DNA from 4 places in the Fictibacillus sp. NPDC058756 genome. Region 2 is predicted to be linked to each of the others. Evidence: riboswitches for the same ligand, from Rfam matches in the RefSeq annotation. Region 2 holds a riboswitch; each other region holds the start of a gene.
The links. A riboswitch is a leader RNA that binds a small molecule or an ion and turns the genes downstream of it on or off. The one in region 2 is predicted to bind S-adenosylmethionine.
Positions count from the first base shown of each region.

Region 1: another riboswitch for S-adenosylmethionine. It lies ahead of ACFW35_RS08800 (bifunctional homocysteine S-methyltransferase/methylenetetrahydrofolate reductase); the one in region 2 lies ahead of metK (methionine adenosyltransferase).
Region 3: another riboswitch for S-adenosylmethionine. It lies ahead of sfnG (dimethylsulfone monooxygenase SfnG); the one in region 2 lies ahead of metK (methionine adenosyltransferase).
Region 4: another riboswitch for S-adenosylmethionine. It lies ahead of mtnK (S-methyl-5-thioribose kinase); the one in region 2 lies ahead of metK (methionine adenosyltransferase).

Region 1 covers NZ_JBHYPU010000001.1:1,738,571-1,744,061, reverse strand. Annotated here, with positions in the region: gene metH (methionine synthase) at 1-751, opposite strand, end outside; gene ACFW35_RS08800 (bifunctional homocysteine S-methyltransferase/methylenetetrahydrofolate reductase) at 744-2,594, opposite strand; SAM riboswitch class I at 2,656-2,769, opposite strand; gene ACFW35_RS08795 (precorrin-2 dehydrogenase/sirohydrochlorin ferrochelatase family protein) at 2,785-3,408, opposite strand; gene ACFW35_RS08790 (sirohydrochlorin chelatase) at 3,424-4,176, opposite strand; gene cobA (uroporphyrinogen-III C-methyltransferase) at 4,177-4,962, opposite strand; gene ACFW35_RS08780 (DUF3906 family protein) at 4,975-5,196, opposite strand; gene ACFW35_RS08775 (nitrite/sulfite reductase) at 5,211-5,491, opposite strand, start outside.
Region 2 covers NZ_JBHYPU010000001.1:1,033,295-1,038,785, reverse strand. Annotated here, with positions in the region: gene ACFW35_RS05210 (UDP-glucose dehydrogenase family protein) at 1-878, shown strand, start outside; gene metK (methionine adenosyltransferase) at 1,072-2,277, opposite strand; SAM riboswitch class I at 2,439-2,570, opposite strand; gene pckA (phosphoenolpyruvate carboxykinase (ATP)) at 2,832-4,415, shown strand; gene ACFW35_RS05195 (MFS transporter) at 4,552-5,491, shown strand, end outside.
Region 3 covers NZ_JBHYPU010000001.1:2,934,234-2,939,724, reverse strand. Annotated here, with positions in the region: gene ACFW35_RS15095 (aldo/keto reductase) at 1-321, shown strand, start outside; gene ACFW35_RS15090 (type 1 glutamine amidotransferase domain-containing protein) at 775-1,437, shown strand; gene ACFW35_RS15085 (alpha/beta fold hydrolase) at 1,694-2,503, shown strand; gene ACFW35_RS15080 (DUF421 domain-containing protein) at 2,511-3,212, opposite strand; SAM riboswitch class I at 3,358-3,470, shown strand; gene sfnG (dimethylsulfone monooxygenase SfnG) at 3,707-4,795, shown strand; gene ACFW35_RS15070 (aspartate aminotransferase family protein) at 5,295-5,491, shown strand, end outside.
Region 4 covers NZ_JBHYPU010000001.1:2,329,821-2,335,311, forward strand. Annotated here, with positions in the region: gene ACFW35_RS11745 (pyridoxal phosphate-dependent aminotransferase) at 1-693, opposite strand, end outside; gene ACFW35_RS11750 (carbon-nitrogen family hydrolase) at 800-1,582, shown strand; SAM riboswitch class I at 1,787-1,958, shown strand; gene mtnK (S-methyl-5-thioribose kinase) at 2,046-3,263, shown strand; gene mtnA (S-methyl-5-thioribose-1-phosphate isomerase) at 3,267-4,322, shown strand; gene ACFW35_RS11765 (EAL domain-containing protein) at 4,347-5,491, opposite strand, start outside.

The DNA.
Region 1 (5,491 bases), 710 kb from region 2:
AGCTGACTGCAGTTGTTGATAAATTAGAAAGCGAGCGAATATGGTCTTGCATGAATTCAGGTCCAGTCGCACAGTTTAAGCCAACTGCTAACGGATTCATGTGTTTTAATGAAATATAGAACGCTTCAATCGATTGACCAGCTAATGTTGTTCCCATCGGTTCAATGGTTCCTGATACCATGAGGGGAACTCGTTTTCCTGTTTGCTCAATCGCTTGTTCGATTCCTAAAAAACCCGCTTTTACATTAAGCATATCCTGGCTTGTTTCTAAAAGGAGCAGATCTGCACCGCCGTCGATCAGTCCTCTTGCTTGCTCTGCGTAAGCTTCCCTTAACGCATCAAATGTCGTACCGCCAGTAACGCTTAATGTTTTCGTAGTTGGCCCCATTGAACCGGCAACAAAACGCGGCCATTTTTCGGAAGATACTGCATCAGCTGCTCTTCTCGCAATTTCCGCACCTAACCTATTAATCTCATAAGCTCGTACGCCAAGATCATACTCGTCTAAAACAAGATTAGTTCCCCCAAAGGTATTCGTTTCAATGATATCTGCGCCAGCTTGCAGATACGTTATATGAATGGATTCAATAACTTCTGGTGCTGTAACATTTAAATATTCATTACACCCGTCAAATTCCTCGCTGCCAAAATCTTCTGCTGTGAGCTTTGCTTCTTGAAGCATCGTCCCCATTGCGCCATCCATAATTAATATTCTCTTTTTCAGCTGATCTTCTATTGATGTCTTAGGCATTCTGCCACCTCCTTGCTAAAAGGGATGGATGATTCGTTCGTGCATATTCGGCTAATTCAACAGTTAGTTCGTAACGCATAAATGGAGTGATGAGATAAATGCCATTAAAAAGATCCATAGCTGTATCCAAAAGTGATTTTGCTATATTTAAACCTTCAACAATTGATTGTTTAGGGTTTTCTTTATATTTCCCCATTTGTTCACGTACAGAGTCAGATAATTTTATTCCTGGCACTTCATGATGAAGAAATTCAGCATTTTGTGAACTTGTTAATGGCATTATTCCTATATAGATCGGTTTATCAATGTGTTTGGTGGCTTCATATGTTTCAATTAGCTTTTCCTCTGAAAACACAGGCTGACTAATAAAATAGTCCGCACCATATTCAATCTTCTTTTCTAAACGTTTCACAGCTTTATCAATTAACCTGATGTTTGGATTAAAAGCTGCTCCTACACTAAAGGAAGTTTTTTCTCCAAGTTCTTTTCCTGATAACGATAATCCTTGATTAAACTGCTTAATGAGTTTGATCAGTTCGAATGAAGTAACATCATATACAGATGATGCACCAGGAAAATCACCGACACTTGCTGGATCTCCAGTTACAGCTAATATTTCACGGATTCCGTGTGTATGAAGCCCCATTAAGTGTGATTGAAGTCCGATTAAGTTTCGGTCGCGGCACGTAATATGAACGAGCGGCCGAATGTTTAATTCTGACTGAACAATCGATCCTAATGCAGAATTGCATATACGTGGTGACGCAAGAGAATTATCAGCCATTGTAAGAGCATCGATTCCCGCTTCTTTTAAAGCCTTCGCACCCTCCATAAATCGAGACGTATCAAGTTTGCGAGGCGGGTCCAATTCAACAATGATGGATTGTTTCTTCTTTACTTCTTCACAAAGCGGAACATATTTAGACTTTGATGCTGACTGAATTACAATATCTCTTTTTCTTTGTTTTACTTCTTTCTCTTTCACAGGCTGCAGGTTTTTAAGCTCGGTTGAGAAAGCACGTATGTGTTCAGGTGTTGTACCACAGCAGCCTCCAATAACACTGACACCTTGCTGTCTGAACAAATGAGCACATTCTTTAAAATAATCAGCATCACTCTCATATTGGAACTTCCCATCTGAATAGGAAGGCAGTGAGGCATTCGGAAACGCAGACAAAAATGCTTGTTTAGGAATCGGTACTTCCTCCAGTGTCTTCAGCATGTGATAAGGACCTAACCGGCAGTTTAATCCCACTACATTTGCACCGATTTCCTCTAGACGCAACAGAGCTTCTGAAATTGGAGTTCGGTCTTGCAGAAAGCCTATTTCCTGAAGGGAAACTTGAGCAATGATTGGAAGAGACGTTTCTTTTCTAGCAATCTCTAATACGGTTTCGAGTTCTTGCAGATCGTAATACGTTTCCAGCTGTATACCGTCTACGTTTTCCATGAGTAAACAATAGAGCTGTTCACGAAAACTGCGTTTAATTTCATCAAGCGAAATACTGTTTGGTTTAATGCCGCGGATTCCACCTATGGTTCCTACGACATATTCGTTTTTGGCAGCTCTTCTCGCAATTTGAACAGCTGCCTTGTTGATTTCTTTTACTTGATCTTGGAGGCCATACCGTTCTAGCTTTGAATAGTTGGCTGCATACGTATTTGTTTGAATGATATCAGCGCCGGCATTCAGATAAGCCCGGTGAATATTATAGATTTGTTCCGGTTGCGAAAGATTTAATTCTTCGTAACAAAAGTCCGAGCCGTACGAATACAGAAGCGTACCCATAGCACCATCGCCGATCAGTATCTTGTTTTGTTTTAAATCCGTTACTAAGCTCATGTAAGCCTCCTTAAATAAAATAAAAAGCCTTCTATAAAGAAGACTTTTTCAGCGTTTGGTCTTCTTATCTTTACAAGTCCATATGTGGACTCGCAGGAATTAGCACCTTTTCAGCTTTACGCTGCTGGTTGCTGAGGTTTCATAGGGCCGCTCCCTCAACCTCTCTTGATAAGGGTATTATTCGTTTTGGTTACTTTACTAGGTTACGAACTTTTTCGTTCGTTAATGTCTTTTTATATCCGTAACGTTTGTTCACATCATGTAAAAAAACGGGATCTGTGAGTTCCGCCATTAAAGCTTTCCTTTTTATTTTCGGAAATTCATTCTTAATGATGTTTCTACATTCAAATAAAAACTCCAAGTAAGATTCATAGTCTTTACTGTACTTTTGCTGAAGTTCTTTTTTTATTGAGATGGACAAGCTGGGACTAGCCCCAGAGGTTGAAACTGAGAGTACAAGCTTTCCTCTTTTCACAACGCTTGGAATGATAAAATTGCCTAATTTCGGCTGGTCAGCTACATTAATCAGCTGGCTCTCATTCACATTAATAGCAATCTCAGCATTCACTTCGTTTGAATTAGTCGCTGCGACGATAAGAAAGGCTTTCTCGAAATCTTTACTCTTAACCTCTCTAGAAATCCAAGTGAGACTTTTTTGTTCATGTAATTCCTGAATCTCTTTAACTGCATCAATACTAATGACAGTTATTATTGCTTTTTCTTTCAGTAGATCTCTTATTTTCCGGTAAGCTACAGGACCGCCTCCTGCTACAACAACTTTTTTACCGCATAGGTCTACGTGTATAGGGTACATAATATACCTCACTTTTTAAAATATTGCAAATTCTTTTGTTCGAAGTGTCTCTTTTATCCGAGTCAGTAATACTTCTTTTAAAATGGGGTGATAGCCTAGCGTCTCGCACAGGATCACTTCTTTTTGTGAATGTTCCAGATATCGTTTTGTCGTAATCTTCATTCCATTTATTAATAGACCTGAAAACAATAGATAAGGAACAACAATTACTTGATCGTATGAATCTTGGCTGTTCCATAGTACTTCTTCAAAGCTTGGAGCTGAACCGGTTAGAAAACAAGCTTGAATACTTGGTATGCCATAATGTTGTTGAAGGTTAGATGCGATTTTCTCTAAATCTAGCTTTACATCTGGATCTGTACTTCCTCTTCCAACCAATAAAATGTGTGAGTTCTTACTTAAACTAGCAACCCGTTTCGTAATCCTTTCCCACAACAGGTGGGAAATGGCATCATGTACGCCGAATTCGCGGCCAAATATGACTTCAGTTTCAGGATACTGACTCTGTAAAAATTTAAGTTCTTTTGGTATGTCTATCTTTACATGGTTAGCCGACAATAAAAACACAGGTACAACAGAGATGCTCGTCGCTCCTTTTTGTATACATGCATTAAATCCTTGTGAAATGGAAGGTTCAGCTAGCTCTAAAAAGCAAATCTCTTTTATTGGAACATCAACTGAAGCCATGCATTGCTTTACGAATTCTTCTGCTTCATTACGGCCTTTTTGCAGTCTTGTGCCATGACAGATAAAAAGTAACGCTTTCATCTAAAGTGCTCCGCTAATAGCAGTCATCTCAACTGGTTCTTCATTAAGCTGTTCAAACCACTTAAGTTCCTCTCGGAGTCGCACCACTTCTCCAACAACGATCATACTTGGATTTTCGATTCTTTCACGAATCACAATATCTTCAATGGTTTCTAATGTACCCGTTACGGTTCTCTGATTTTCTAATGATCCCCATTCAACAAGAGCAACCGGAGTATCTTTGCTTTTACCGTGTTTTGTCAGCTTTTCACAGATATAGGGAAGGTTACCTACACCCATGTAGATCGCTAAAGTATCAATCCCTTTTGCTAAACAGTCCCATTTCAACTCTTCTTCTTCACCCTTTTTCCTGTGACCAGTAACAATCGCGTAACTTGAAGCGATGTTCCGATGTGTAACCGGTATACCTGCGTATGCAGGAGCTGCAATTCCTGAAGTGATACCTGGTACTACTTCAAATTCTATACGGCTTTTTGAAAGTGTTTCTGCTTCCTCTCCGCCTCTACCGAAGACGAATGGGTCGCCGCCTTTAAGACGGGTTACTGTTTTGCCTTTTTGAGCGTGCTTTACTAAAAAGCTATTGATTGTTTCTTGTTTCATGGAATGGTAGTTTGGCAGTTTGCCGCAATAGATAAGATCGCACTCTGGTTTTGCATGAGCTAAAAGTTCCTTATTCACCAATCGGTCATACAAAATCACGTCTGCTTTCTGTATGCACCGCAAGCCTTTTACAGTAATTAACCCTGGATCGCCAGGGCCGGCTCCGACAAGATAAACTTTTCCCATCATCATCACTCCTTAAGGATTTAGTATGGTTTCCCTTTCATATAGTACAAACCCATTACCGCTCCGGATTTTTTTCTTTTCGTAGAGTGAAATCTCCTCAACATTTGGCTGTTTCAAAAAATACTTTTCAAGTTCAACATCTACTAGCTGAAACGCCTGTTCATCTGTTGAAGCGGCTATTACAACAGGAATAACTTCTGATTTTAAGCTCACTTCAAACCGGTATAAATACATAGGAAGACCTCCTTTTACGAAACTTTTTCTTCTAATTGCTCTGAGATTTGATCTAGCTTTATTTGAAGAGGTTCAAGACCCACCCTGTTGATATAATCGAAAAAAGTTTCTAGAGGAAGCTTCGTTTCTTTAAAATGATCCAGAAAACGAACTAGTACTTCATCAAGAAGATCAGCATGAAACTTTCCTTTCAGCTTTTCATTAAACTTTCCACCATCATCAAGTGTTCCGCCAACGTAAATCTCAAAGGCTTGCACCATCTTTTTATCTTTTGTTTTTAACAGTACGCCTTGCA
Region 2 (5,491 bases):
GGCAAGGAAAAGCAGTATATGATTTTATGAACCCTTCAAGAATTATAATTGGAGCATCAGACAAAAAAGTACAAGAAATATTGAAAAGTTTATACAGTGCTTGGGATGCGCCGATTTTGCAAACAGATGCAAGAAGTGCAGAACTGCTTAAATATGCTGCAAATTCCTTTTTGGCGATGAAAATTTCATACATTAATATGATCTCACAGCTAAGTGATCAATTAGGAACAAACATTGATGATATAGCGTCCGGAATTGGGTTAGATCCAAGGATCGGCAGTGACTTTTTAAAAGCCGGAATTGGTTTTGGCGGCTCATGTTTTCCAAAAGATTTAAAAGCAATTGAAAATGCGGCAGCAGACATTGGTGTTGAACTGCCTTTTATCGGTCAGACACTCGATATTAATGAAAAACAAGGTGAGCTCTTTTTCGAAAAAATAAAGGCTTACGGGAAAGATTTAAAAAATAAGAAAATAACACTCCTTGGACTTTCATTTAAACCAAATACAGATGATATACGCTCTGCCCCATCCATTGTTTTATCAGAAAAACTGGTGAATGAGGGAGCTCGAGTCACTGCATTCGATCCACTCGTGAGAGATTTCCCCGTCGAAGGTGTGCACATTGCTCATTCTTTTGAATCAGCCATAACTGATTCAGAAATTACAGTTATCGTTACTGAATGGGATGATTTTAAAAAACTTTTGCTGGTTGAAAATATTAGGAGAATGAAGCAGCAGCCTGTTATTTTTGATGGGAGAAACATGTTTACTCTTGAAGAGGTCAAAAGTGCTGCTGAACAGTATCCTCTAAATTATGAGTCAATTGGAAGACCTCAAGTTAGCAGTTTAGGTGTTAAAAATCAGATATTTGTATAAAAGGATGCCTGCCATTTAAAAATGGCAGGCTTTTTAATATTATTGTGTTTGAGATGCTGAGTGAAAATCTGATAATCGCACGTTAATTTATTAAATCACACGTTATTTAAAAGATACGAAATTTTCGACAAAGCGCTATATTCATCAAAACAAAAACAGACTCCCATTTATCAGGAGTCTGTTGTTTAACTAATTAAATATTTGCTTGTTTCTTAAGTTCTTCTGCCTTGTCAGTTTTCTCCCATGGAAGGTCGATATCTGTACGGCCAAAGTGACCATATGCAGCAGTTTGCTTGTAGATTGGACGGCGAAGATCAAGCATCTTGATGATTCCAGCCGGACGAAGATCGAAGTTGTTGCGAACTAATTCTACAAGAACTTCTTCTGATACTTTACCCGTTTCAAAAGTGTTTACAGCAATTGATACTGGCTGAGCCACACCGATCGCATATGCAAGCTGAACTTCAACTTTATCTGCAAGACCTGAAGCTACGATGTTTTTCGCAACATAGCGAGCAGCGTACGCAGCAGAACGGTCAACTTTAGTAGCATCCTTACCAGAGAATGCTCCGCCGCCATGACGTGCATAACCACCGTAAGTATCAACGATGATTTTACGTCCAGTTAGACCAGCATCACCTTGTGGTCCGCCGATAACGAAACGGCCTGTAGGGTTGATGAAGTATTTTGTGTTCTCATCAATTAACTCAGCAGGAACAACTGGCTTGATTACTTTTTCTTTAATATCTTTTTGAATTTCTTCAAGTGTGTTCTCTGGGTGGTGCTGAGTAGAAATAACGATTGTATCGATACGTACTGGCTTATCGTTCTCATCATATTCAACTGTTACTTGAGTTTTTCCATCTGGACGCAAGTAAGGAATTTCTTCAGACTTACGTACTTCAGTAAGACGGCGAGATAATTTGTGTGCTAATGAAATCGGAAGAGGCATAAGCTCTTCTGTTTCGTTACAAGCAAATCCGAACATTAGACCTTGGTCACCTGCACCGATTGCTTCAATCTCAGCATCTGTCATAGAGCCTTCTCTTGCTTCTAGCGCTTGGTCTACACCCATTGCGATATCAGCAGATTGCTCATCGATAGAAGTCAGTACTGCACAAGTTTCAGAATCGAAACCGTATTTTGCACGGTCATATCCGATTTCTTTAATTGTTTCACGTACAACTTTTGGGATATCTACATAAGTAGAAGTTGTGATCTCACCAGCAACAAGTACAAGACCTGTTGTAACAGATGTTTCACATGCTACACGTGCATTAGCATCATTAGCTAAGATTTCATCTAGAATTGCATCTGAAATCTGGTCACAAATCTTATCCGGATGACCTTCTGTTACAGACTCAGATGTAAATAAACGACGACTAACTTTTTTGGACAAATTAATATCCTCCCTTAATTGCTTTCAGTATGATACGGTACTTTATTCTTATCTATTTTGCATTGTTTATGTTCTTACCTTGAAAAAGGCATAAAAAAAGCCCTTCCCTGTTTCACATATCATTCACGAGGGAAAAGGTTTAAAATAAAAATGCCTTCATCCTCTTATTGTCCAAGGTTATTTTCACCTTGCAGGTTAGCACCTTTTCATTTTAAGCAGATCCATTAATCTCCGCTTTCATGTCGGTTGCTGGGTTTCATAGGGCCTGTCCCTCCACCTACTCAGAATAAGAGTAGCCGTTCTCGAAATATAATAGCGCAATGACCTCATGATGTCAATAGAAATCCCTTTAATATCAATAGGAAGAAGCTGAATTTTGTATTTTTTTGATATCGCTTTCAATATGATGGAGATTCCTGGTGTATTTAAGCCTTTTTTTTTGGATTAAGAACTTTTCTGATGCGCTTTCATAAAATAGTATACATTATTTAAATTAATGTGTTATACTAATTTTCGAATATATCACTCTAGGATAAAGGATGGTACTGTCTGATATGAATACTTTGGAATTTACGACAACCTTAAATGAACTTGTGACCCGTGAAACAACTCACCAGAACTTGCCTGTTCCGGTTTTAGTAGAGAAATCATTAACAAGAAAAGAAGGCATTCTTACTTCTACAGGTGCACTTCGAGCAACCACGGGGAAATACACAGGTCGGTCCCCTGAGGATAAATTTATCGTTGAAGATGCATCAGTAAAAAAATCCATTGACTGGGGCAAAGTAAACAAACCATTTTCACCTGAAAACTTTGATAAATTATATAAAAAAGTACTTCAATACTTAGGCACTAAAGAAGAGTTATTCTTATTTAAGGGGTTCGCTGGGGCAGATCAAGAGTACCGTCTTCCTATTCAAGTTATTAACGAATATGCATGGCACAATTTATTTGCACATCAAATGTTTGTGCGTCCTAATGAAACTGAACTTGCTTCACATGAATCTCAATTCACAGTAGTTTCAGCTCCTGGCTTCCAAGCAAATCCTGCTGAGGATGGAACAAACTCTGAAACGTTTATTATTATTTCTTTTGAGAAACGAATCGTGTTAATCGGTGGTACTGAATACGCTGGGGAGATTAAAAAATCAGTATTCTCTGTTATGAATTACTTGCTTCCTGAAAAAGGAATCCTTTCTATGCACTGTTCAGCTAACGTTGGAAACGAAGCTGATGTAGCTCTTTTCTTCGGCTTATCCGGAACTGGGAAAACAACACTTTCCGCTGATCCTAACCGACGCTTAATCGGTGACGATGAGCACGGATGGGCTAATACTGGTGTATTTAACGTCGAAGGCGGTTGCTATGCAAAGACAATCGATCTTTCCAAAGAAAAAGAGCCGCAGATTTGGAATGCCATCCGTTTTGGAAGTGTATTAGAGAATGTAATGATCGATGATGATTCCCGTATTGCTGACTATAAGGATTCCACATTAACTGAAAATACAAGAGCGGCATATCCTGTTGATGCGATTCCAAACATCATTCAGCCAAGTGTGGCAGGTCACCCAAATACAATTATCTTTTTAACAGCTGATGCCTTCGGAGTATTGCCTCCAATCAGTAAATTAACAAAAGAACAAGCGATGTACCATTTCCTATCTGGATACACAAGCAAGCTTGCTGGAACTGAAAGAGGAGTTACTTCACCGCAAGCAACTTTCTCAACATGCTTTGGTGCTCCATTTCTTCCGTTGCCTGCAACTGTTTATGCAGAAATGCTTGGCAAGAAAATCGATCAGCATAATGTTCAAGTATTCCTTGTTAACACAGGCTGGTCCGGTGGAGAATACGGTGTCGGAAGTCGTATGAATTTATCTTACACTCGTGCTATGGTTCAAGCGGCACTTGAAGGTGAGCTGACATCTGTTGAAACTGTTTTAGATCCTGTATTCGGACTTCACATTCCAACACATTGCCCTGGTGTTCCTGATCAAGTTCTTCAGCCAAAGAAAACATGGGATAATCCGGAACAGTATGATATAAAAGCAAAAGAACTTGCTGCTAAATTTAAGGCTAACTTTGAAAAATTCAAATCCGTTTCTTCTGAAATCACGCAAGCAGGACCACTCGCGTAATCATCTTAAATCAACCCTACCGTTATCCAGCGGGAGGGTTTTTTGTTATTTATTAGAAAAAAAGAGTTGTAAAGTGACATCAGTGTCATTTATAATAACGACATGGATGTCACTTTAAAAACCGGGAGCTGATTACATGGAACAATCGGAAAAATTATTAAAAAACAAACCTTATCAATTTTTGATTTCTGCTCAACTGATTTCCAATCTTGGGGACTGGCTGTCAATTCTTGCTGTGTTCACACTGGTGGGGCTTAAATGGGAAGCAACACCACTACAAGTTTCGTTAATTATCTTGTCTCTTGCCCTCCCAATGACTTTACTGGGACCTGTAGCAGGTGTCTTGGCTGATCGTTGGGAACGCAAATACATTATGATTATTTCTGATACGGCAAGAGGTTTCATTATTTTTGGTCTCGTTTTTGCTAATGAACTTTGGCATGTGTATACTTTATTATTTGGTTTAGGTATTTTTTCGGCTCTCTTTACACCGGCCAAAAACGGAAAGCTAAAAGAAATTGTGCCTGATCACCACATGCAGCAAGCTGCCTCAATCAGTTCCATAATTGAGAGCGGCACGAAAATAATCGGACCTGCAGTAAGCGGTCTTCTTCTTGCACTATGGAGTTTCAAGATCATCTTTATTCTTGATGCAATAACCTTTTTGCTATCCGTTCTTCTCCTGCTTAAGATTCCAGCAAACCCCTCACAAATTCTAAATGAAGAACACGAAGAGAATAAGCTAAAGAAGAACTTTATCAAAGAAATGCTTGATGGCTTCTCATTTATTAAGGGTATTCCTGCTATTATGTACGGAACGCTTTTAATGGCTGTTACCATGTTCGTTATTCAGATGTCCGATTCACAGTTCGTTACTCTCTTTAGAGAATTAAAAGAAGTATCACCACGATTAATTGGTACTGTTATGACCGCTTCTGGAGCAGGATTTTTAGTTACTGGAATCATCTTGAGTAAGTTTGAAATTAAAAATGCGATTAACGCTATGGCAGGAGGAATATTCACACTCGGTTTAGGATTTGGAAGTCTAGCTATCCTTACTGATTATAGTCTTTCCA
Region 3 (5,491 bases), 1.9 Mb from region 2:
CTTTTAACATACTGCAAACAGCAGGGAATACAGCTTGAGGCTTGGCGTCCTTTATTAAAAGGTGAAATTTTTGAAGAACCAACTTTAGTGGAACTTGCTGATAAGCACAATAAAACCGTTCCACAAATTATTTTAAGATGGGATCTCCAAAATGGAGTTGTAACGATTCCGAAATCGGTAACGCAGCACCGTATTGAAGAAAACATTGATATATATGATTTTGAGCTGACGAATGAGGATATGACTCGGATTTCCGCTCTTAATCAGGACAAGCGGAACGGTGCTGATCCTGACGATCCTGAATTTTATAAGCAGTTTTAATAGATGTAAAAGCAGTCTTTCTCATATGAGAGGACTGTTTTTTTATTTAATAAATGTGCCAAAATCTTATTTAAAGGCTTTATCCTAAAAGATTGTAGCTTAATAGGAATTTTTGTTCGATTCTCTTCATTGAAAAGTTGATTGGAGTGCAAGGTGCGAGACTCCTCGAAAATGAAAAATCACATTTTCTTCGTGCGATGTAACGCTGTCGAAGCCTTCCTTGTCCTACGGGATGAGTGGGACAGGTGAGACTCCTGACAAAGCAAAGCGCTAGGAGGACACCCCGTGGAAAGCGAGCATCCTGGAGCGGAAATCAACCCTTTCAAGAGCAACAAAGGTTGCGAAAATAGCCTATTAAAAAAGAAAAAAGATCAGATCAGGCGATGCCCGTAGTTTTAAAAAAAGAATAACGGGAAAAATGATATACGTAGACGACTGAAAGGAAGTGCTAACATGTCAAAACGGATATTGATTGTCGTAACAAATCACCAAAATATCGGAAATAATAAAACAGGCCTTTGGCTTGAAGAGTTTGCAGTCCCTTATAACGAATTTCTCGATAAAGGATATGACATAACAGTCAAAAGCATTAAAGGCGGCAGTATTCCTTTAGATCCGAACAGCTTAGATGGAGTCGAACAAGATCAATATAAAGAGGCATTATCATTCTTGGAAGATACAGCTGAACTTAGTGCAGATGATGCAGTAAGCTATGACGCAATCTTCTTGCCAGGCGGACATGGGACAGTCTTTGACTTTCCGAAAAGTGAAGCTCTAAAGGAAGTGGTAAGCCAGATGGCGCAGACAAATAAGGTAATCGGAAGTGTTTGTCACGGACCTGCAGGACTGACAACAGCGACACTGAAAGATGGATCTTCTATTGTAAAAGGAAAGACCGTTACAGCCTTTACCGATGAAGAGGAAGAAGAAATGCAGCTTACGAAAGAAGTGCCATTCTTGCTCGAAACAAAACTTCGCGAACTTGGTGCAGAATTTCAGCGAGCTGGAAAATGGGAAGATTTTGCCGTGACAGACGGAAATCTTGTTACCGGGCAAAACCCGCAGTCCAGCAGAAGTGTAGCGCTTCGCATGATCGAAGTTCTTAATAAACAATAACATACAATTTACGAAACGGCCGGCTCTTGCTGGTCGTTTTTATATGAAAGTGACAGCATCATTTAGCTGTTGTTTGTCGAAAATTCGATAAATATCTGTAAGTGTGGAATTAATAAAGATTACCACAAAATAATTCCTAATTACCCTGGATAAATCAGCTATTACCCTGTAATGATTTTTTGGTGATTTGTGTCATTCACCTATCGGGTAAAGTTGAGTATTTTATTAAGGAAATTAGAAGTGTGGGGGAATGTTTGTGGGCTACTATATTCGTGTGGAGGAAAACGTCAGAATTTATGTAGAAGATGTTAATCCTAGCGGTGAAAAAACGATTCTTTTTATTCATGGATGGCCGGCAAATTATAAGCTTTTTGAGTATCAGTTTAATCAGCTGCCATCGATGGGTTTTAGATGCATCGGAATTGATCTAAGAGGATTCGGTAAATCTGATAAACCTTATTCGGGCTATTCATATGATCCATTAGCAGATGATATCTTTGCAGTTGTACAGACATTAAAGATAAAGGATTTCACGCTTGTTGGGCACTCAGTCGGAGGGGCGATTTCAATTAGGTATATGGCTAAACATGGCGGTTTTGGTGTTTCAAAGCTTGCTTTGCTTGGAGCTGCTGCACCAAGTTTTACAAAGCGTCCAGATTTCCCATTCGGTCAGACTGTTGAAGAAGTTAACACACTTATCTCTGGTACGTATAAAGACCGGCCTAAAATGCTTCAGGGGTTTGGAGATATTTTTTTCTTTAAATATGTAACGGCTCCTTTTTCCGACTGGTTCTTTCAGTTAGGTTTAGAAGCTGCAGGATATTCGACTGCAGCTGTATTAGGATCATTACGTGATGAATCGCTTTTTGCGGATCTAGGTAAAATTCAAGTCCCGACACTTATTCTGCATGGTGTTCATGATCAGGTTTGTCCTTATCCTTTAGCACTAGCGATGAATAAAGGAATACCAAATTCGAAGCTTGTTCCGTTAAATAACAGCGGGCACGGACTTTTTTGGGAAGAGTGGGAGAAAGTGAACAAAGAACTTTCACAGTTCATAGGTTAAAATTTTATCATTTGTAATACATCACATGAAGATGTTCATGGTGATCGAGTGTTGCGAGCAGAATATCAGGTAATTTTGTGTTCTGTTTTTGAAGTTGTTCCAAAAGCCATGCCTCATTTTTTCCTGTTTCCGAAAGCTCTTGTTGATTGATTTTTCCTTCTTTAATAACAACCTGAGGATAATCGAAAGGCTTTGGAGGCAAGTTTAAATCTTTTTGAATAACAGTTTGGTATTGCGGCTGTAAAAATGAAGTAATGGTACCATTGGATTCAAACAAAGCGAGTGCGACTTCTTGAATATCTATTACCCTATGTTTTCGCAGTTCAGAAAACAAAACGTCTATTGAAATCCGTGCTTTTTTCAAGTTTTTATATAATATTTGACCATTCTTTACTAACAGAATAGGTGCTGGATCTATTAATTTTCTAAGTGGGTGCCAATGCAGACCGGTCATGGTTGTAGTCACATAAAGAATAACAAGAACGGACATTGTGATAAGGGAACCTTTAAGACCAAGATGCTGGTCAGACAGGGGATGGGCAATGATGTTTCCAAAGATAAGAGCCATAATGAAATCCAATAAACGAAGCTGTGAGAAAGATCGCTGGCCCATCAATTTTACAGCAAACAGCATAAAGAAGAAGGCAACGATTGCCCTTAAAATCCATTCGATCGCCAATAAATTCTCTTGTGCTTGATAAAAATCCAGCATACTAGCAGCACCCCGTTAAACTTGATGCATTTAGTATGGTCGTAAAAAATGACTTTTTAACCAGAAATAAATTATAAAAATAGTTTGACTATTCTTGCGGGTATGCTACAATCAATTTTAAATTAAAACTTAATCGAATTTCTTCTTATCCAGAGAGGTGGAGGGACTGACCCTATGAAGCCTCGGCAACCAGTACAAGTTGTGCACGGTGCCAATTTCAGAGGAAGCTTAAGATTTAAGCTCCGAAGATGAGAAGCAAGCGGGTACTTTTTTTCGTTATTCCACCCCTTCGCTCTTTTCTTTGAGTGAAGGGGTTTTATTATTTTAAGGAGGTGTAAAGCTTTAAAAAGGAGTGAAAGTATGGCAGTACTTTCACCCCGGGCTGCGATGATCACCCCTTGAGGAGGGCTTAAGAATCGCTTAAACATTTTACCATGTGAAGCGAAATGTCGTCCAATTCAAGGGATATAAACCTTGAGGAGGAAAAGAAAATGAGTGAGTTAAAATTTGCGTATTGGGTACCGAACGTTAGCGGAGGGTTGGTTGTATCTAAGCTTCCGCAGGAAACAGATTGGACATTTGAAGCGAACAAACGCTATGCTCAAATCGCAGAGGATTCCGGATTCGATTTTGCACTTCTTCAGACGCGTTTCTTTGCAAGCTATGGTGCTGAATATCAGCTGGAGGCGGCCACGCTTGCTGCAGCTTTGGCGAGTGTTACTAAAAAGATAAATCTTATCTCAGCTGTTCATCCGGGGCTTTGGCATCCAGGTGTATATGCGAAGATGATGGCAACACTCGATAATATCTCTGGCGGCCGGGCGGCGATCAACGTCGTGAGTGGGTGGTTTAAAGGGGAGTTTACCGGATATGGAGAACCTTGGCTGGAGCATGACGAGAGGTATCGCCGTTCTGAAGAATTTATTAAAGTTATAAGAAGTTTTTGGACAGAAGAAGAGACAACGTTCAAAGGTGATTTTTACAGAATAAATGGCGCTCCGCTGAAACCGAAACCTGTTCAAAAGCCGACACCGCCAATTTTCCAAGGCGGTAACTCAAAGGCTGCAAAAGAGATGGCAGCAAGAGTTTCGGATTGGTATTTCATGAACGGAAACACGACAGAAGGATTCAAGAATCAGATTGAAGAAGTGAAGGCTTTGGCAGAGAAAGAAGGCCGTACTTTGAAATATGCGGCAAACGGATTTGTGATTGTAAGAGATACAGAAGAAGAGGCTGTTCAAGTTCTGCGTGATATTGTTTCAAATGCTGACGTTGAAGCGGTTGAAGGATTTGGTGAAGCCGTAAAAGAAGCAGGGCAATCGTCTAAGGAAAAAGAGGGAATGTGGACAAATTCTACATTCGAGGATCTCGTCCAGTATAATGATGGATTCAAAACAGGTCTGATCGGAACACCTGAACAAGTGGCAGACCGCATAATAGAGTTGAAGCAGCTAGGCGTTGACCTTGTTCTGACCGCCTTTTTACATTATGAAAATGATTTGAAAGACTTTGGAGAGAAAGTGATACCGCTTGTGAAAGAAAAAGAAGCTCGATTGAAGGAAGAGGGAGTGCTTGTTTAATTTTTTAAGTGAAAAACATGTGAAAAGTCGCCGTTTGTGGCGGCTTTTTTTTATTTTAGGTAAAGGTCGTTGGGGTTGTAGTTTTGGTTAGGGATGTCGAAATTTCTATAAACTTATCTTTACCTTGAATATATTTAAAATTACCGTTGATAAAACAAATTTATCCTATTACGTGCCTTTATACAGATCAAATACAAGTGTGATGCATAGAACAAGGGCGGATGGCAGTGAAATCAACACTTCTGATGAGAACTTGCCAGCTTAAACTGTTAAAAGTACCGCTAATGAGATTTATCTTGTACATTCTCATTAATTTATATCAAAATACAGGGACTTTAGACCTTATCGTCGCTACCAGCCTTAAAAATATATGGAAAGAAAGTGAGAAATTTTTATCATTGACGATGATAATCATTATCATTTAAAGTGGTACATGTAATTAATAATGAGAATCATTTTCAGTAACGTGAATTCAATTAAACCTTAAGGAGGAGCAAACATGAGCACTCTACAAATAGAAATGAACGAACTTTACCTTAAACAGCAGGAAAAACGGGAGTCGAACGCGAGGTCCTATCCAAGACGGATCCCGATTGCTATAGAAGAAGCTGAAGGAATCTATGTAAAAGATGCAGACGGAAGAAAATTCATAGATTGTCTGGCAGGAGCAGGGACGCTGGCACTTGGCCATAATCA
Region 4 (5,491 bases), 1.3 Mb from region 2:
TTCTTTCGCTCCATCAACCTCTAAAAAGCTGACAGGCTTTTTGCCTTCAAATCCAATAGCACCATACGCAAAATCATGGCACACTAAAATATCATGCTTTTTTGCAAGTTCAACGGTCTCTTCAAAAAAATCCTTCGTAGCGACACCTGCTGTCGGATTGTTCGGATAGTTTAAGAACATAAGTTTAGCTTCTTGCAGTACATTTTCCTCTAAACGATCATAATCAGGCAAAAAAGCATTCTCTGCTAAGAGAGGCATCGTCTCCATCTTCGCCCCAGCCATTGCGATTCCTGACCAGTAATCAGGATATCCGGGATCTGGAACAAGAGCAATATTTCCAGAATTTAAATAGCACTGAGATAACTCTACTAAACCCGTTTTACCTCCGAACAATACTGCTACTTCTTTTTCCGGATCCAGCGTAACTCCGTATTCTCTTTTATAAAAATCGGCTGCAGCCTGCTTTAAAAAGGAATGTCCGCGAAACGGCGAGTATTTGTGATATGCAGGATTGTCTGCCCCTTCTTTTAACGCATCAACAATATGATTTGGAGTGGGCTGATCCGGGTTCCCTTGTCCAAGATTAATAACATCATAGCCTTGATCCACATAATGTGATACTTTTTTTACAAGTTTAGCGAAAAATTGTTCCGGCAGTTTCCCCATGACCTCTGCCTGTTCAAAACGTTTCAAACGATCACTTCCAGTCTTATTTGAATGTTCTTGAAATTCTAATCAGTTATGTTATACGCTTAAGGAAATTCTGTAAAGACTTTTTTTGGCAGATAGGAGTGTTTTTGTGAAAATTGCATGTATACAAGTCGATGTCCAATTTGGAAATCCTGGAAAAAACATGGAACACATTGAGAAAAAAATTCGTGAGGCAGTTCGTCATCACAAGCCCGACACCATAGTGCTTCCTGAACTTTGGGATACAGGGTATGACCTGACGCGCCTTGACGAGATCAGTGATGAAAATGGGGAAAAAGCAAAAAAATGGCTCAGTTCCCTTGCTAAAGAGTTCGAAATTAATATCGTTGGCGGATCTGTGGCGTTTCGGAAAGGTAATGACGTTTATAATACAATGCTAAGCTTTGACAGAAAAGGTTCGCATATCGGAACGTATTCCAAGGCACACCTTATTACGCTTATGGAAGAAGAAAAATATATTGCTCCTGGCAAAGAAAACGGTATTTTCACTGTTGATGGGATATTGTCTTCAGCTGCGATCTGCTATGATATCCGTTTTCCTGAATGGATACGCATGCCTTTTATAAAAGGGGCAAAAATTTTATTTGTTCCTGCTCAATGGCCAATCCAGCGACAGACTCACTGGCGTGCTCTTTTGATTGCCAGGGCTATTGAAAATCAGTGTTATGTTGTAGCTTGCAATCGTGTTGGAAGCGATCCGAAAAATACATTCGCCGGTCAGTCTATGATCATCGATCCTTGGGGCGATATTGTGGCAGAAGCCTCCGTTTCTGAAGAAAAAATTCTTTCTGCTGAGATCTCTCCTGAATTGGTTGATGAAGTTCGGGCGAAGGTTCCTGTTTTTAATGACCGCCGTGTAGATCTTTACTAAGTGAAACCCCACTAGTGCAAGCGCAGGGGATGCTAACCGCACGCCCCGCGGAAAGCGAGCACCTGGAGTGGAAATCAACACTTTCAATAAGCTTTACGAGAACAGCTACCAAAAAAAAGTTTGACAAATCGTTTCCAAACATTGTAGTATAACGATTATGAATTGCGCGAATATTATTTCGCTTTAACGAACTGAATAATTGGTCTCTTATCAAGAGCAGGTGGAGGGAATGGCCCGATGAAACCCAGCAACCGACCGTAATACCATTGTGAAATGGGGCGCCCGCAAGATATGGGGAGCCGCTGAATTTTTAAGGAAATCAGCGTATGGCACGGTGCTAATTCCAGCAAAACTAATCGTTTTGCTAAGATAAGAGGTGCGGGACAACTGTCTTTCCGGGCCTCTTTTCTAATATGAAAAGAGGCTCTTTTATTTTTTAAAAACATTCCGGGGGGAACATAAAATGACCGCAAAAGTAAAATCAGCATATGAACCATTAAACGAACTGACTGTACTCGATGTAATTAAACCATTGAACTTTTTTGATACAGCCTCTCTAAACGAGCTCGTTGTTCAAGAGATTGGTGATGGCAACTTAAATCTTGTTTTCCGTTTACAAGATCCTGATTCCGAACAAGCACTGATCGTGAAGCAGGCTCTTCCTTATGCAAAAGTAGTTGGAGAAAGCTGGCCGCTTACTTTAGACCGAGCCAGAATTGAAAGTGATGCTTTATTGCAAGAGGCTGAGTCCGTTCCGCACCTCGTACCAAAAGTTTATTACTCCGATCCACACTTAGCCGTAACAGTGATGGAGGATCTTTCAGACCATGTCATATTGCGCAAAGGTTTGATTGAAGGAAATATGTATCCTCTTCTAGCAAAAGACATCGGAACATTCGCAGCAAATACAGCTTTTTATTCCAGTGATTTTTATCTCCACCCTTTCGATAAAAAAGAACAGGTAAAGCGTTTTTCCAACCCTGAACTTTGCAAGATTACAGAGGACTTAGTATTTACAGATCCATTTTTTGACCATGACACTAACGAGTTTCCTGCTGAACTGAGAAGTGGTGCAGAAAAAATTTGGGCAGATCAAGAATTGCTTCGTGAAGTCGCTCAACTCAGATTTTCTTTTTTAACTAGAGCTGAGATTTTGCTGCATGGCGACCTTCATACAGGAAGTATTTTTGTAAAAGAAGACTCGACAAAAGTGATTGATCCGGAATTTGCTTTCTATGGTCCAGCTGGTTTTGATCTTGCACACTTTTTTGCGAATCTGACACTGAATCATCTTTCACAAAACGCACATGCAAAAGAACCGTTCCATCGGGAAAATGTACAGTCCTTCCTGCTGCAAACGATCGAGAAAACATGGGAGACATACACGAATACTTTTACAGAACTATGGCGCGAAAAAGCATCAGATCCTTTTGCTAAAACAGAAGGCGTTCTTGAAAATTTCCTTCAGCACACCTTTCAGGAAACAATCGGGTTTGCTGGCTGTGAAGTAATACGAAGAACGATCGGTCTTGCACATGTTGCTGACCTTGATTCCATTGAACAAAAAGATATAGAACTTTTTTATAAGAAAAAAGCGCTTGAACTAGGAAGCTATCTCATAAAAAACCAAAGAAAATTTAAGAGTATCACTCAACTAACTGACTGGATTAGAGGTGCATAAACAATGAACGTAGCTGAAAAATGGGTCCCTTCTGTTCGATATCGCAGGGATCATCTTCTTATCTTAGATCAGCAGCAGCTTCCGCATCACACTGTATACTTGAATGTAACAAATATCGAACATGTGTGGGATGCTATTTCAAAACTAAAGGTGCGGGGTGCACCTGCAATCGGCATCGCGGCCGCTTTTGGCCTTGTGCTTTGGAGCAACAGCGAGAAGGATAACAACTTTGAATCCTTTTTATCAAAGCTGCAAGTTCAGCGAGATTACCTTGCCTCCTCCCGCCCGACAGCTGTTAACTTATTTTGGGCACTTGACCGGGTAGTTCGCGCGGCGCAAAAGGCCGTTTCGGTAGAAGATGGTAAAGAAAAGATTGAGCAAGAAGCGATCAACATTCAGACAGAAGATGAAAACACATGCCGCAAGATTGGCGAATATGCTCTTTCACTTTTACAGGATGGCGATGCAGTAATGACAATCTGTAATGCTGGTGCCATCGCCACGAGTAAATACGGCACAGCACTGGCTCCCTTTCACCTTGCAAAAGAAAGAGGATTGAATCTCTCCGTCTACGCAAACGAAACAAGACCTGTCCTCCAAGGGGCTCGTTTAACAGCTTGGGAGCTTCAGGCAAATGATATTGATGTAACGCTCATTACAGACAATATGGCAGCACATACCCTTAAAACAAAAAATATAAAAGCCGTTATCGTGGGCTGTGACCGTGTTGCGGCGAATGGAGATACCGCGAACAAAATCGGAACATTCGGATTAGCTCTTCAGGCAAAAGCGCTGGGCATTCCCTTTTATGTCGCTTGCCCTTTATCTACTCTAGATCTAGGAACAGCAAGCGGTGAAGATATTCCGATCGAGGAGCGTCCTGAAGAAGAAGTCACTCATTTAAACGGTATCCGTATTGCACCTGAAGGCATTAAAGTGTTCAACCCTGCTTTTGACGTAACACCCGCTGAGTATATATCAGCCATCATTACGGAAAAAGGTATTGTGAGCGGTAACTACAAAGATTCTCTTTCTGGGCTTAAGAAGGAAAACAATTAATACAACAAACAGCACACCCCGTGGTCAGGATGTGCTGTTTTTCATTTTATAAAATTCATCTAAAAAAAGTTGTGCTTCATTAGCAGGCATCGGTTTACTGATGATATATCCTTGTGCGGTATGGCAGCCATATTCACGAAGAAGCTTCATCTGTTCGTACGATTCAACACCTTCTGCCACAGTAGTTAACGACAAACCTTCACACATCATAATAATAGCCTTAATGATGGCGGCATCACTCGTATTGAAAAAGTCATCACTCAAGTGGCGGATAAAGCTTTGATCGATTTTAAGCGAATCAACAGGAAAATCTTTTAAGTAGCTAAGTGAACTATAGCCTGTGCCAAAATCATCAATCGATAGTTTAACACCTAGTTCTCTTAATTCCTGCATAATACTTATACTGTATTGCACATTATGAATCATCGTGCTTTCGGTTAACTCCAAATGCAGACACTCAGCAGGTATACCTGACGTTTGCAGCGCCTCTTTTACTTCATATACGAATGACAATCTCTGAAACTGCCTTCCTGAAACATTAACAGATATAGAAAGATGGTGTGCACCTTCATCGTGCCAGTGTCTCAGCTGTTTACAAGATTCAAAGAGAACAAATCTTCCAATGTCATCTATCAGGCCAATTTCTTCTGCAAGAGGAACAAACTGCATCGGTGATACAAGGCCAAGTTCCGGGTGATTCCAGCGTACAAGTGCTTCGAAACCTGTGATTCTTTCCGTCTTCATGCAAAGCTGCGGCTGAAAGTAAGGCTGAAGCTCTCCTTTTTGAATTGCCTTTCTTAAATAGCCTTCGAGCTTAAGGCGTTCAAGTGTAAATGCGTTCATTTCGCCAGTGAAAAACTCACGTTTGCCGCGTCCTTTTTCTTTTGCCTTATGAAGAGCAATGTCAGCATTTTTTATCAATACATCTGCATCCATACTATCATCTGGATAGATGCTTATTCCGATCGATGCACTTACGGTATATTCCTGTCCGTCTAAATAGATCGGCATCTTTAGTGCTTCTGCAATTCTGTTTGCTGTGTTTATCACTTCTCCCGGCTTTTCAAGTGTTGGCAGGATCAGCGTGAACACATCTCCGGCAAAACGGCATAAAAGGTCATCTCCTTTTATCGTCTGTCTGAGCTGCTTGCTAACATGCTTTAATACGA